DNA from 2 places in the Microbacterium marmarense genome. Region 2 is predicted to be linked to the other one. Evidence: predicted binding sites of a transcription regulator. Region 2 holds the regulator's gene; the other holds the start of a gene.

Region 1 (7,316 bases), on a different contig from region 2:
CGAGATATCAGCAAGCTTGAAGCGAGTGTTCTGGAAGTCGATGATGCGTTCGCCGAAAGCCTCTCGGCTCTTCGTGTACTCAACCGTCCATGCGAAGCCAGCCTGCGAAGCAGCAGCGGCAGCGATACCGATCGACAGTCGTTCAAGCGGCAGGTTCATCATCAGCTGAATGAAACCCTGCCCCTCCTTGCCGCTGATCAGGTTCTCGTCGGGCACGAAGACGTCAGAGAATGAGAGCTCCGCGGTGTCGTGACCGTGCGATCCCATCTTGTTGAGCTTCTTGCCGTGCTCGAAGCCCTCCATGCCGTTCTCGATGATGAGAAGACTGAAAGCATCGGGGCGGTTGCCCTCGCCGGTCTTGACGAACGTGACGACGATGTCGGCCGTCTTGCCCGAAGAGATGAAGGTCTTCGCACCGTTGACGATGTAGCCACCGTCAACCTTCTTGGCGGTCGTACTCGCACCGCGCAGGTCGCTGCCTGCGCCAGGCTCGGTCATGGCAAGAGCGCCGAGAACCTCACCGGTCGCCATGCGGGGCAGCCACTTCTCTTTCTGCTCCTGCGTGCCCATGTGCACGATATAGGGAACCGCAAGGTCGTCCTGAATGCCGAACGCGCCCGCGAGGGAACCGGCGCCAGCACCGATGACTTCTTCGTTCACGATCGTGCGGAACCGGTAGTCCTGCAGCATTCCCGCGCCGCCGAACTCTTCGGGCACCGAGAGGCCAATGAGGCCTGACTCGCCCGCGGCGAGCATGGTTTCGCGGTCGATCTCGCCCGCCGCATCCCAACGCTCACGCGCTTCGGTCGTTGCGTATCGCTTGACGAACTCTTTGACGACGTCGCGGAATGCTTCGTGGTCCTCGTCGTAAATGTCGCGCTTCATGTGCGCCTCCCTCTCGTCTTTGAGGAGCTGAGCCCGACGCGTCGCGCCTCTGCAGCCCGTCACTGATCTTACTCCTGTGTGAGATTGCGTCTAGTGTGAGCTGACACTGAGTTTCAGATTGATCTCAGCATGACGGATGCTGATTGCACCGCTGGTGTCACTATTGCGGGTACGTCGGTGCGGCGTCTAGTCCGAAGAAGTCCTCCAGTGTGGAGTATCCGCCCGCGTGATATGCGGCAGCGAGCTCGTTGCCGACGTAGCGCAAGTGCCAAGGCTCGGGCGAATATCCGCTGATCTCGGTGAATCCTTCTTCGTAGCGCACTATCCAGCCGTAGCGCCACGACTCGGCCGCGACCCATTCACCCTGCGGCGTCGCCGCCAGCTCGTCGAGCGTGCCGCAGCCACCATCGCAGGCGACCACGTCGGCGGCGAGTCCCGTCTGGTGTTCGCTGTAACCGGGTCGGGCACTCACCATGTCAGCCCCCGCGACGCCCCGCGAATCTACCTGGGTGCCATAGGAACTCTGTTGCGTTGTGTAGGAGCGGTATGCGCTCTGAAGCGCGATCACGCCGGCACCATCCCCTGCCGCGGCGGCTGCCATCTCAGAAAGCGCTGCTGCCGGATCGTTGCGCAGCTTGCCGCCCGAGATGCTCTGCACGCCCTCCGAGCCTGCGAGCGAACTGGGGGCGTAGTCGATCGGGTCGAGCGGTCGCGCCTTGTTGATCACGACCCATTGGCGCTCGGGATCGTCAAGCGAGAAGCAATCGGCTCGCCCCGCGACGATGGCTGACCGCACGGCTTCGCCACCACCGGCCGCGATGATGGCGGCTTCGTCTTCGCCAGCGTCGAGCTTCGCGACGACCCCGTCTAGAGCGCAGATGTCGTCCGCGAGGGCGACGGCCCCATCGGTGGCAGCGGGAATCTCCTTGGCCGCGGCCGGCATCGGCACGTCGACGCTCGAGTCCTCATTCAACACGGGGTCGTGCGCGATCGCCGGACCCGAGAGCGCCGCAGTGACAGCGACCGCCGAACCGACCAGCAGCGAGGCAGCCACGATCGCCGCGAAACCGACGCCAATACGCGCGGCGCGGCGATCGCGAGCATGGCGTGGCGCAGACGCTTCGGCATCTAGCAGCGCGGACGCGCGCCGTTCACGCCGCGACTGAGGTTCGCGTTGCGGCTGTTGCGTGCTGGTCACACTTTCTATTGTCACCCGCATTCATCACGATCCCCTGAACAGGCAGGCGGGTATCGAATAGTTTCTATTTCACCCCAGTCGCATTGACTTAACTATCGCAGCTATGTTCGACTGTTGCAATGAGATGGCAAGGGCAGCAATTGAAAACAGCGGATGCTTCAGCCCTGCCGGGCCTTGAGAGTCTGAACTCGCTGGTTCAGTCGGTCAGCACTCCCGAGTTCGCCGAGATGACCTTTCACGAGGTGCTCTGCAAATCAGCACTGAACCACGTTCCGGGCTCGTCCGCGATGCCTTTCGACTGGACGGTGAATCCATATCGCGGCTGCAGTCACGCCTGTTCATACTGTTTCGCACGAGGAACCCACGAGTACCTTGAGCTCGATGCGGGTCGCGACTTCGATTCGCAGATCATCGTCAAAGTCAATGTCGCCGATGTGCTGAGGCGTGAACTCAACCGCTCCACGTGGCAACAAGAGCCGGTAATGCTCGGCACCAACACCGATCCCTACCAACGCGCCGAAGGTAAATACCAGCTCATGCCCGAGATTGCGAGTGCGCTCACTGAAGCGGGAACACCGTTCTCAATCCTGACGAAAGGGACGTTGCTTAGGCGTGATCTTCCGCTGCTCAAAGATGCCGCCGATTCGGTGCGCGTGTCGATCGCGCTGTCGATCGCCGTCTTCGATGATCAGCTGCAGAAACTGATCGAACCGGGCACTCCGAGCACTGCCGCACGACTGGCGACTGTGCGTGCCGCGGCCGACGCGGGCTTTCGTGTCACTGTCTTTCTGATGCCGATCATTCCGCACCTGACAGACTCGATCGCCGTGATCGATCATGCACTCCGTGAGATCCGCGCCGCAGGCGCGGTGCGAGTCGTCTATGGCGCTTTGCACTTGCGCCCGGGAGCCAAACAGTGGTTCATGCAGTGGCTCGAGAATGAGCATCCAGAACTTGTATCGTCATATCTGGGCCTTTACCCGGGCGTTTCAGCCAACGCACCCAAGGGCTATCGCTCGTGGCTGGCAAAGCGGGTGCGCCCACTCATGCGGGTTCACGGCCTCGACGGCTACGCCGAAGACGATCACCCTAGAGGCGCACCTGTCTCGGGCCTCGCAGCACGCTCACGCGTTGTCACGACCAGCCGCGGGCGGGCCGCAGCCGGGGCGACGCTCTTCTAACTGCCAGACGCGAAGAAGCCCGCCCCGACAGGGACGGGCTTCTTCGGCTCAGCAAGAGTTATGCGTCGACGTTCGAGAGCTGGCGGTTGGCGAGCTCCTCGATAAGAGCATCGCCGGGGCGCACCTCATCGAACGGAGCATCGATCTCTGCGCGATCCAGCAGGTCACTCATTCGGTTGCGGCGCTGGCGCGGAATCAGGGTGACGACGGTACCTGAGCGACCGGCACGACCCGTGCGGCCCGAGCGGTGGAGGTAGGTCTTGTACTCGTCAGGAGCGTCGGCTTGCACGACCAGATCGATGTCATCGACGTGGATGCCTCGGGCAGCGACATCGGTGGCGACGAGCACGTGCACTCGTCCCGAAGTCATGCGCTCAAGGTTGCGGGTGCGCTTGGCCTGGTTGAGGTCACCGTGCAGGGCAAGTGCGCGAATGCCGGCATCATCGAACTGCTCAGCCAGCATCTCGGCGTAGGCGCGGGTGCGAGTGAAGACGAGCGTCTTGCCTTCACGGTCGACGAGCGACGCCAGGATCTCCGCCTTGTTGCGGTGGTCGATGACAAGCACTCGGTGGTCGATCGTGCCGGAGTCCTGGTCTTCACCAGCAACTTCGTAGACGGCGGGGTCAACGAGGAATTCGTCAACCAGGGCAGCGACCTCGCGGTCAAGCGTTGCCGAGAAGAGCAGCTTCTGGCTGCCCGGTGCGGTCTCGCGCAAGATGCGCTGCACCGGCTCCAGGAAGCCCAGCTCACACATGTGGTCACCCTCGTCGAGAACGGTGATCTGAATCTGCGAGAGGTCGAGCTTGCCCTGATTCATCAGGTCTTCGATACGACCCGGTGTGCCGATGATGATGTCGACACCCTTTTTGAGCGCACCTACCTGACGACCGGCGGGAACACCACCATAGATCTGAGTGGTGAACAGGCCCACACTGCGTGCGATCGGCTGAATGGTGCGGTCGATCTGCAGTGCGAGCTCGCGCGTCGGCGCCAAGATGAGCGCCTTCGGTGAACGACCGAACTCGCGACGCTGGCCCTTCTGCGAGCGCAACACACTCTCAACGAGCGGAGCGCCGAAGGCAATCGTCTTGCCAGAGCCGGTGCGTCCGCGCGCGAGCACGTCTTTGCCATTGAGGATCGGCTTGACCGTCGCCGCCTGAATCGGGAACGGCGCGCTCGCGCCCATTCCGGTCAACACCTGAACGATGTTTTCGCCGAGGCCGAGGTCACCGAACGAGACGTTGGCGACCAGCGCCGCTTGAATGGCCTTGCCCTGAAGTCGCTCGTGAACGACGTCTACGTGAGCCTCTTGAGCCGCTGAGCGCGACTTGGCGTTCCAGTCAGAGCGGGTGGGGTTGCTTTCGCGACGCGGGTCATCGCGACGCGGTCGGTCGCTGCTGCTCTGGCGCGCGCGGTCATCGTTGCGGTACGAGGGGCGTGCGTCGCCGAACGATCGACGGTTGTCGCGCTCGACACGATCTTGCGCGGGGCGGGCCGGGCGATCGTTGTCGTACGAACGAGTCGGGCGGTCGCCGCGGTCATCACGACGAGGAGCCTTGCTGTCATACGAACGAGTCGGACGATCACTGCGATCATCACGACGAGGAGCCTTGCTGTCATACGAACGAGTCGGACGATCACTGCGATCATCACGACGTGGCGACTTGTTGTCGTACGAACGGGCGGAACGATCATTGCGGTCGTCACGACGCGGTGCACGATCGTCATAAGCGCGCGCGGGGCGGTCGTTCTTGTAGGAACGAGCCGGCCGATCGTCATAAGAGCGCGCGGGGCGGTCGCCGCGGTCATCACGACGAGGAGCCTTGCTGTCATACGAACGATTCGGACGATCGCTACGGTCGTCACGACGCGGCCCACGGTCAGACCCGGCGTGGGTGCGGATGCCGCGCGCTTCGTCACGGCCGGCGCGCTCTTGCGCGTTCCAACGGCGCTTGGGCGCACCATCCGAAGATTCTGCGGGTCGGTGGCCGCGGTGACTCGGGCTCTTGCTTCCCTGGGTGCCGCTCGATGACTCGCCGGGGCGACGCTTGCGGTCCTGGTAGCTGGTGGTCGCGCCGTAGCGCGGTTCAAAATTCTTGGCGGGGCGACCGCCGGCAGGCTTCTTGCTCTTAGGCATGGTGGGTGTCCTTCTGGGTTGTTCTCTTGAGAACAGCGCTCCACAGATCGCGCACAAACGCTAGCCGCCTCGGCGGCACGGAGTATCCCGGACTATCGTCGGCCGGGGGCCATTCAACGTGATGGTCGTAAAGACGGAAGTGTCTAAACCATCGGCCCCTTGGACTCACAAACCCAAAACCCGCGCACGCCGCGGTGTCCAGAGCCGACCCCGAGAGCCTAGCGGAGGCACCTGAGAACTCGCTCTGCATCGCCGCGGACTGGCAGCGCACTCGCTGCGCGCAGAATGGTTGGCATGGCAGAACCCGAAGCCCACTCCATCACCGTCGCCATCGAACGACGCATCGACCCCACCCGTACGCGCGAAGCCACAAGCTGGATGCAAGCGGGCACCGACCTCGCAACGGCCTTTCCAGGTTTCTTGGGATCAGGCTGGGTGCGCGCCGGCGAATCAAGCGACCTCTGGTACATGCTGTACCGGTTCCGCGATCTCACCACTCTCGAAGAATGGGAGCAGTCTTCGCAGCGCGAGTGGTGGCTCGAGAGCGGTCGTGCCTTCGCGAACGAGGTGCGCGCCGAAAGGCGAACAGGCATCGAAGGGTGGTTCGACGCCGCGGGCGCGACACACGTTGACCCTCGCGAGCCAGAGGCGGTGAGCACCGGCCCGGTGCAGCAGCCGATTCCGGCAGCGCCGCCCCGCTGGAAGCAAGCAATCGTCATCTGGATCGGCTTCTTCCCGATGAACCTGCTCACCTCGTGGGCGCTCGGCTTCGTGCCTGGGTTTGAGCATTGGCCGCTGGTGATGCGCATCCTGCTCGCGACGGTGATGCTCACACCGGTCATGACCTACTTCGTACTGCCCTGGGTCACACGCATGCTTCGACCCTGGTTGCAACGAAGCTCCTAGACGACTTCATATGCTGGGCGGCTTCATGGCAATAGAAACGGGGGAGCGACTGCGTCATCACGCGGTCGCTCCCCCGATTGTCATCGCTCAGTCGCGGTGGTCGTTCTCATCACCAGGTGCATCATCCGAAGGTGCATCTGCGCTCCACTCGGGAATGCTGTCGACGTTCTCGTTGTCTGAGGCGTTCTCGGCCGAGTCTGCATCACCACTCGACTCATCGAGCACGGGCTCGGCTTCGTCGGTCGAATCACTCTCTTCGTGCGACTCAATGTGATCGACGGGTTCGGCTGCGGGCTCTACCGTGTCGGCAGCTGTCTCGGCATCCATGGCGTCGGCAGCCTCATCTGCCTCTGCAGAGGCGGCTTGCTCGGATGGTTCGAATGGTTCTTCAGCAACGACCTCGCCGCCACCTTCACTGTTCTCGATCACCGACTCATCGGTTCGATCGACGCCTTCGGCAACAGCAGCACTCTCAACAACCGCGACATCAGCCGACTGCGCGATCTCAGGTGACTCGCTCGCCGCAGCAAGCGCCTCAGCCTGCTCGCGTTCACGCCGCTCCCGTCGTGTCTCGGGCGGGGCTACGGCAACAGTCGAAGCACCACCGGCCGCAAGCGCAGTGCCAGTGGCGCGCGCTCCGCCACCTTCGCCGTCGGTCGCCGCGGCATCGCTATCACGGCGGCGCTTGCGCTCGGCACGGCGTTCCTTTGCTCCCTCAACGAGGTTGTAGAGCGTGGGAAGCACTAGCAGGGTGAGCACTGTCGATGAGATGAGTCCACCGATGACGACGATCGCGAGCGGCTGCGAGATGAAGCCGCCCTGCCCGGTGATGCCCATCGCCATCGGCGTCAAAGCGAAGATCGTCGCGAGAGCAGTCATCAGAATCGGGCGCAGCCGTCGAGCACCACCGGCGAGGGTCGCGTCGTGAGAGCTGAGCCCCTTCTCGCGGTATTGGTTGACGAGGTCGACGAGCACGATCGCGTTGGTGACCACGATGCCGATCAGCATC
Region 2 (7,316 bases):
CAGGCGGAGCGCCGGGGATTCACCTTTACGCGTTCAACAATCACGACACCGTGCTCGCAGTGCTTCGCGATGCCGGCGTGACCACCGACGGCTGAGTGACCAGAGAAGAGGCGGATGCTGCAGCGTCTAGGCTGCGGCATCCGCCTCTTTCGGCTTGCTACGACAGCTTCTGAGTCTGAGCGTCGCTCGGCGTCACGGTGGCCAGCTCTGCGCCCGCAGCGTCTGGCACGGTGTCGTCGAGGACCAGAGTGTCGCCCTCTCCGGCAGGATCGTCGAGGCCAGTCGGCAACGACGCCACCGCGTCATCGGGGGTTCGCTGCACCAGTGTCGCGGCGAGCCAGGCTGCAAGTGCGAGCACCACTACCAACACGATGTCGCCGATCGACAGCGGTCGCAACGCGAACACAAGCAACACAGCGAGTACGAGGATGATGGCGCGTACCAGCAGTCGCTGCTGGTACATCCACTCGCCGAATCGGCCCGTATTCATACCGCTGCGCTGCAGCGAACCGCGTGCCGAAGTCGAGAGCGTCGCGCTGAAAGCGCGGGCTCGTGCGGCGTGACGCGATCGTCCCGCCATCCAGCCTGACAAAGCGATGATGACTCCGAGGAAGGTAAGAACGACAGCCGTGTCTTGCATCGCCCCGACCACGGCGTAGAAGATTGTGCTCAGCGTGGTGCTCGGAATGCCCACGGCAGAGGCGTTGAGACCCAGCACGGCATTTGCGCCGGCGAACCCGGCGGCGAGAAGGCCAGAGCCGATCGCAATCGCGATGCCCGTGCCCAGCACTGCGACCGAGCGATGGCGGGCAAGCGCAATGCCGATCGCGAAGAGCGCGAGGCAGATCACCGGCAGCCACCAGCCCACTGCGACAGCGATCGCATATATGGTGCCTACCAACACCAGTGCATCGCTTTGCACGATATCGATTGAGGTCGAAATCGCGGGAATCAAACTTGCGACACCGATTCCCTGGTCGATCATCTGCGACTTGAGCTCTTCGACGATGGGACCGAGCTGAATGGCGAGGGTGCCATCGTTGGCGATCGTGACGACGCCATCAGTATCGTCTGCCGTGGCGGTCGCTATCAATGCACGGTGGCTCGCTACCAGAGCCGTACGCCATACGTTCGCGAACGCGTCTGATTCGACGGCTCTCGTCACCCCGGTCTCTATCAGGCTCTCGACGCCGGATGCTGCCGGGGCACGAAGCAGATCAAGCGCGGTGAGCGCGGCAGGCGGAAGGTCGAGGGTCGCGATCCCGTCGAACAAGCTATCGGTGTAGGTCTCGACGTCGATCGAGGCATCGATGGCGGTGACCGCTTCATCGATGATCAGAGCCTGCACGCCTGGGTCATCGGCGAGTGGTGCAAAGGTGGCAACGAAAGCATCTTCGCTGACGAGTTCCACGCGCGCCCAGCTGGCCACGACCGACACCGGCACCATGAAGCCGGCGAGGATGATGCAAAAGGCCGACAGCGCAGCGCGCCACCATCCCGCTCGCGACCTGGCAGGCTTCGCCGGCCCCGTGGCAACGGGTTCTGATGATGCTGTCTTGAGAGCTGCGTTCTCTTGACGCAACTCCTCTAACTCAGCGCGTAGCTTCTCGACCTCTGATGCCATGGCGTGCCCCCTAAGAATCTTGGTGACGCCAGACTAGTGGAGGGGGTTAGACAGCGCGTAACACCGCAACCACTTTGCCGAGAACGACGGCATCGTCGCCCAAAATCGGTTCGAACGCGGAGTTGCGTGGCAGCAGCCACGTGTGGCCGTCTCGCTGACGAAAGGTTTTGACGGTTGCCTCATCGTCGAGCATGGCGGCAACGATGTCGCCATTGTCTGCAACGTTCTGCGAGCGCACGACTACCCAGTCGCCGTCGCAGATGGCGGCATCGATCATCGAGTCGCCTGAAACCTTGAGCATGAACAGCTCGCCCTTGCCGACGAGCTGACGAGGAAGAGGGAAGATCTCTTCGACGTGCTGTTCGGCGGTGATCGGCACGCCTGCCGCGATGCGCCCGACCAGCGGAACCATCGCGGCGTCACCGACAGTAGGTGCGCTGTCGGCGGGATTCTCGGTGGCGGTGCCGGGCAGGTCGATGAGCACTTCCATCGCGCGGGTCTTTCCGGCATCGCGACGCAGGTATCCGCTCAACTCCAGCTGGTTGAGCTGGTGGGTGACGCTAGAGAGCGACTTCAGGCCGACGGCGTCGCCGATTTCGCGCATGCTCGGCGGATACCCGTTGCGCGCGATCGCACGCTGGATGACTTCGAGGATCGCCATCTGCTTGTCGCTGAGGCTCTTGCGCCGACGGGTTTGCGGTTTCTCGCGCCCACTCGCATCGCTCATCTTCGGCTCCTGTCTGGTTTCTCCGGCAGCCGTGACCAGCATCGGTCTTCGAATGTCGGAGGGTCGTGGTGGGGTTCTCCTATCGAAACCGTATCCGGATTTAGCCCCCGAACGCACGAGCGCATGCGCGTGTCGCGTTCGAGAGTCGCAAATCAGAAACGGCACTTGACACCCAATTAGATCGAAGATACGTTCGGAATATAGATTCACATCATGACCACTTGGTCGATCCGCTCCTGCGAATCTTCCACCAGTCGAATCTTCCTGAGTCGAGGAGACCCGCCATGACTACTATCGCCATCACAGCCTTTTCGCCGACCGCGTCAGTCTCAGCGCCGCGAACGTCGAGCCAGCCCACCAAGCTGCGGTTGACCGTGCGTGGACGGCGAGTGTTCGCTGCCATGGCTGCATTGCCGCTCGTGATCGCTTTGAGTATCGCGGTCATCAGTGGCGGTGCGGCAATGGCGTCTCGAGACTCCGGCGTGGCGTCGGTCTCCTACGAGAGCGTGACCGTCGGAACCGGCGACTCGCTCTGGTCCATCGCCGAAGAGGTGGCCCCGGCGGCAGACCCGCGCGACGTGGTTGATGCCATCGTGCGGTTGAATGCCCTCGACAGTGCCAACGTTCTTGTCGGTCAGCGACTGGCGGTACCGGCTGAATACTCATCCGGCTCCTAGTCACACGGCCTACGATGGGCCGAGTGAGTGTACGTCTGGAAGATCTGCCCCTCCGCGATGATTTACGCGGCTTGACGCCCTATGGTGCACCGCAGGCGCCGTTGCCGATAGCGCTGAATGTGAACGAGAACACCCATCCCGTGCCGCAAGAGGTCGCGGACGACATCATGGACTCGATCGCGTTAGCACTGCGCGAAGTGAACCGTTATCCCGATCGCGATTTTGTCGCATTGAGAGAAGGTTTCGCGGACTATCTCGGTCACGGATTGACAGCCGAGAACATCTGGGCAGCGAACGGTTCCAACGAGGTGCTGCAGCACGTTCTCCAAGCCTTTGCTGGTCCGGGGCGCAAGACCTTCGGTTTTGCGCCGACGTATTCGATGTATCCGCTGCTCAGTCAAGCCGTCGGGGCGACTTGGCTCGCGGGCAGGCGGGAGGTGGACTATTCGATTTCGGCGACCGACGCCGCCGTTCAGGTGCGCGAGGCGCAACCTGACGTTGTCTTTCTTTGTTCGCCGAACAATCCCACGGGCACACCCGTGAGTCTCGATGTGATCGAGGCGGTGTACGAGGCGTCAACCGGCATCGTCGTGGTCGATGAGGCGTATCACGAGTTCGCGCCGCAAGGGGAGCGCTCTGCGCTTACGCTGCTCCCCGGTCGGGAGAGGCTCATCGTTTCGCGCACGATGAGCAAAGCGTTTGCTTTTGCAGGTGCTCGGGTCGGCTACCTCGCCGCTGACCCTGCCGTCGTCGATGCGTTGCGGCTGGTTCGGTTGCCTTATCACTTGAGCGCTCTTACTCAAGCAGCCGCGAGTGCGGCGCTTCGTCACGCACCGACGATGCTGCAGATGGTTGATGAGATCGTTGCGCAGCGGGATCGAATCTCAGCGACCATCGAAGCACTCGGGTATCGCCCCTACGAATCCTGGTCGAATTTCGTTCTGTTTGGCGATGTCGCTGATCCCGCAGCCCTATGGCAGTCGCTCTACGACCGTGGCGTTTTGATTCGCGACGTCGGGATCCCTCACCACCTGAGAGTTTCGGCCGGCACCGAAGAAGAGACCACCGCGTTCTTGGACGCGTTGGCGTCGATAGGATCAGCGTCATGACCGAAGCTACTTCTCGCGCCCCACGCACGGCATCCATCCGGCGCTCCACGAGCGAGTCATCCGTTGAGCTCGAACTCAACCTCGATGGGAACGGCCGCAGTCACATCGATACGACCGTGCCCTTCTTCGACCACATGCTGACGGCGTTCGCCAAGCACTCGCTCACCGATCTCACCGTGCGCGCATCAGGCGACACTGACATCGACGCACACCACACGGTCGAAGACATATCGATCGTGCTCGGGCAAGCAATTCGCCAGGCACTCGGAGACAAGTCCGGAATTTCTCGCTACGGCGATGCACTCGTTCCGCTCGACGAGGCGCTGGCGCAAGCGGTTGTCGACGTCAGCGGCCGCCCCTACCTGGTGCACACCGGCGAGCCCGTCGGATTTGAGCACCACCTCATCGGCGGCCACTTCACCGGCTCACTCGTACGCCACACCTTCGAAGCGATCTCGTTCCAAGCGGCGTTGACCGTACACGTTCGGGTTATCTCGGGGCGTGACCCACACCACATCGCCGAAGCGGAATATAAGGCTTTCGCGCGCGCTTTTCGCCAGGCCAAGGCTCTGGACCCGCTCGTCGATGGTATTCCCAGCACGAAGGGCGCACTGTGACTTCGAAGCCGGTGGTTGCAGTGCTCGACTACGGGTCGGGCAACGTTCACTCCGCGGTGAAAGCGCTGGACGCTGCTGGTGCAGACGCACGGCTGACGTCGGACCGTTCCCTCGTGCTCGAAGCGGACGGATTGCTTGTGCCCGGGGTCGGGGCGTTCAGCGCCGTAGCGAACGCACTTCGCGCGACCCGCAGCGACGAGCTGATCGGTCGTCGGCTCGCCGGAGGGCGTCCTGTACTTGGGATCTGCGTCGGAATGCAGGTGTTGTTCGAACACGGCGTCGAGCGAGGGGCCGACTCCGAGGGCTTAGGGGAGTGGCCCGGTGCGGTAACCGAGTTAGACGCCCCCGTGCTGCCACACATGGGGTGGAACACTGTCACTCCTGATGAGGGGACGCGTCTGTTTCGGGGCATCGAAGACGAGCGCTTCTATTTCGTGCACTCGTTTGCCGCGCAAGAGTGGACGCTCGACGTGCAACCGCCGTTTCCGAAACCCACCTTGACCTGGTGTGACTATGGGGCGCCGTTCCTCGCCGCGGTGGAGAACGGGCCGCTTTCTGCGACCCAGTTCCACCCGGAGAAGTCGGGCGATGCAGGCATCCAATTGCTCTCCAATTGGCTCGACGGGCTCAGCAGGACTACCCTCTGAAATCGTGCCGTCTGCGCAGGTAAATGCCTCCGCGATTTTCCCGCACAAGGAGCCATGAACGATTTCTCGTCAACACCCGAGTTGATCCTGTTGCCCGCTGTTGACGTTGCCGGTGGCAAAGCCGTGCGTCTTACCCAGGGGGAGGCCGGCAGCGAGACCAGCTACGGCGACCCCGTGGATGCCGCCCTCGAGTGGGCACGCAGCGGTGCCGACTGGATTCACCTGGTCGACCTCGACGCCGCATTCGGTCGCGGCACGAATACTGCGATCATCCGCAAGGTGATCAAGCAGGTCAGAGGCGTGCAGGTCGAGGTATCCGGCGGAATTCGAGACGATCGCACCCTCGAAGCGGCCCTCGAGAGCGGCGCAGCGCGCATCAACCTCGGCACGGCCGCGCTCGAAAACCCCGAGTGGGCAGCCGACGCGATCAGTCGCTACGGCGACGCGATCGCAGTGGGGCTCGATGTGCGTGGAACGACCCTCGCGGCGCGCGGCTGGACGCGCGAAGGTGGCGATCTGTGGACGGTGCTCGATCGCCTCGAAGAGGCAGGTTGCAGCCGCTACGTCGTCACCGACGTGACGAAAGACGGCACCTTGCAGGGCCCCAACGTCGAGCTGCTGCGCGAGCTGACCGCTCGAACGCCCAAGCCCGTCGTGGCGTCGGGAGGCGTTTCTAGTCTCGATGACATCATCGCCCTGCGCGAGCTCGTACCGCTTGGCGTCGAAGGGGTCATTGTGGGCAAGGCCCTCTACGCGGGCGCTTTCACACTGGCCGAGGCGCTGGATGTCGCCGGGCACTGACGGTCCTGACCCACTTGGCAACGATCCCCACGCGGATTCAGCCGGTGTGCCATGGGAGGGGAGGGGCTTCAGCGCCAACCCGCACTCGGGCGACGATGGTTCCGCCGATCCCGCGCTGCTGAGGGCGCTTGAGGCCTTCCATGCCGGCGTCGGCGATCAGGTAGCTGTCGTCGACGCGTATCGCGAAGCCCGATTGCTGATCCCGTTGATCGCAGAGAAGGGCGACGAGGGAATCGGCGCTCACGGGCTCGCGGTCGACAAGACGCAAGAGCTTTCCATCGTCACCGTCGCTGCTCCGGACGGCCGCCGGGTGTTGCCCGTGTTCAGCTCGGTCGAGGCGATGAAACGATGGGATGCGACGGCACGACCCGTTCCAGCGGAAGGTGTGCGCACCGCTCTGGCAGCATCCGCCGAAGACACTGACCTGATCGTGATCGACCCAGCCTCAGAAACCGAGTTTGTGTTGCGCCGCCCCGCGGTGTGGGCCATCGCACAGGGTCACCCCTGGGAGCCGAGCTTCGCCGCACCCGAAGTCTTTCTGGCGTTGCAATCGAGCATCGGCACCGAGTTGACGGTGCTTGACCTGAGCGTTGCAGCGGGGGATCCGTCCGCACGGCTGCGGGGACCCGAACTTGTTGTACGCCTGGAGCTAGTCGCCGGACTGGAGCGCGATCAGCTTGACGCGGTGCTCTCTCGCCTTGCGACTCGCTGGGCCGCCGACGATCGCGTCGCGGTTCTTGTCGATTCGCTGAGCGTCAAGCTTCTTGGAGGAGCGGCTACGTAACCGGTCCGGTCCATTTTTCGCCCGGACCTTTGCCGATCGGGTCTTCAACGAGCGACGCTTCACGAAACGCCAGCTGCAGTGAGCGCAGGCCGTCGCGTAGTGAACGCGCGTGCATGTCGCTGATCTCGGGTGCCCCCGCCGTGATGAGCCCTGCCAGCGCGTTGATGAGCTTGCGCGCTTCGTCGAGATCGCGCTGGTTGTCGGGGTCATCGGCAAGTCCGACTTTGACGGCGGCGGCGCTCATGAGATGCACCGAGGCTGTCGTGATGACCTCGACAGCGGGCACGTCGGCGATGTCTCGGGTCGCGGACGCTGCCGCGCGTTCCTGCT

What was found. The regulator LexA, encoded in region 2, represses DNA repair genes until DNA is damaged. The targets are predictions, from matches to a motif close to TCGAACANNTGTTCGA.
Region 1: a site for LexA is predicted at 2,179-2,194, ahead of WDU96_RS02070 (Rv2578c family radical SAM protein). Genes of this name have one in related genera too.

Annotation. Positions count from the first base shown of each region.
Region 1 covers NZ_JBBDGL010000001.1:454,927-462,242, reverse strand. The annotation lists gene WDU96_RS02080 (acyl-CoA dehydrogenase family protein) at 1-885, opposite strand, end outside; gene WDU96_RS02075 (M15 family metallopeptidase) at 1,046-2,083, opposite strand; gene WDU96_RS02070 (Rv2578c family radical SAM protein) at 2,203-3,264, shown strand; gene WDU96_RS02065 (DEAD/DEAH box helicase) at 3,323-5,401, opposite strand; gene WDU96_RS02060 (putative antibiotic biosynthesis monooxygenase) at 5,696-6,307, shown strand; gene WDU96_RS02055 (efflux RND transporter permease subunit) at 6,395-7,316, opposite strand, start outside.
Region 2 covers NZ_JBBDGL010000004.1:21,694-29,009, reverse strand. The annotation lists gene WDU96_RS11785 (methylenetetrahydrofolate reductase) at 1-95, shown strand, start outside; gene WDU96_RS11780 (coiled-coil domain-containing protein) at 158-1,624, opposite strand; gene lexA (transcriptional repressor LexA) at 1,671-2,351, opposite strand; gene WDU96_RS11770 (LysM peptidoglycan-binding domain-containing protein) at 2,636-3,028, shown strand; gene WDU96_RS11765 (histidinol-phosphate transaminase) at 3,043-4,137, shown strand; gene hisB (imidazoleglycerol-phosphate dehydratase HisB) at 4,134-4,754, shown strand; gene hisH (imidazole glycerol phosphate synthase subunit HisH) at 4,751-5,401, shown strand; gene priA (bifunctional 1-(5-phosphoribosyl)-5-((5-phosphoribosylamino)methylideneamino)imidazole-4-carboxamide isomerase/phosphoribosylanthranilate isomerase PriA) at 5,456-6,202, shown strand; gene WDU96_RS11745 (SseB family protein) at 6,186-6,986, shown strand; gene WDU96_RS11740 (DUF1844 domain-containing protein) at 6,979-7,316, opposite strand, start outside.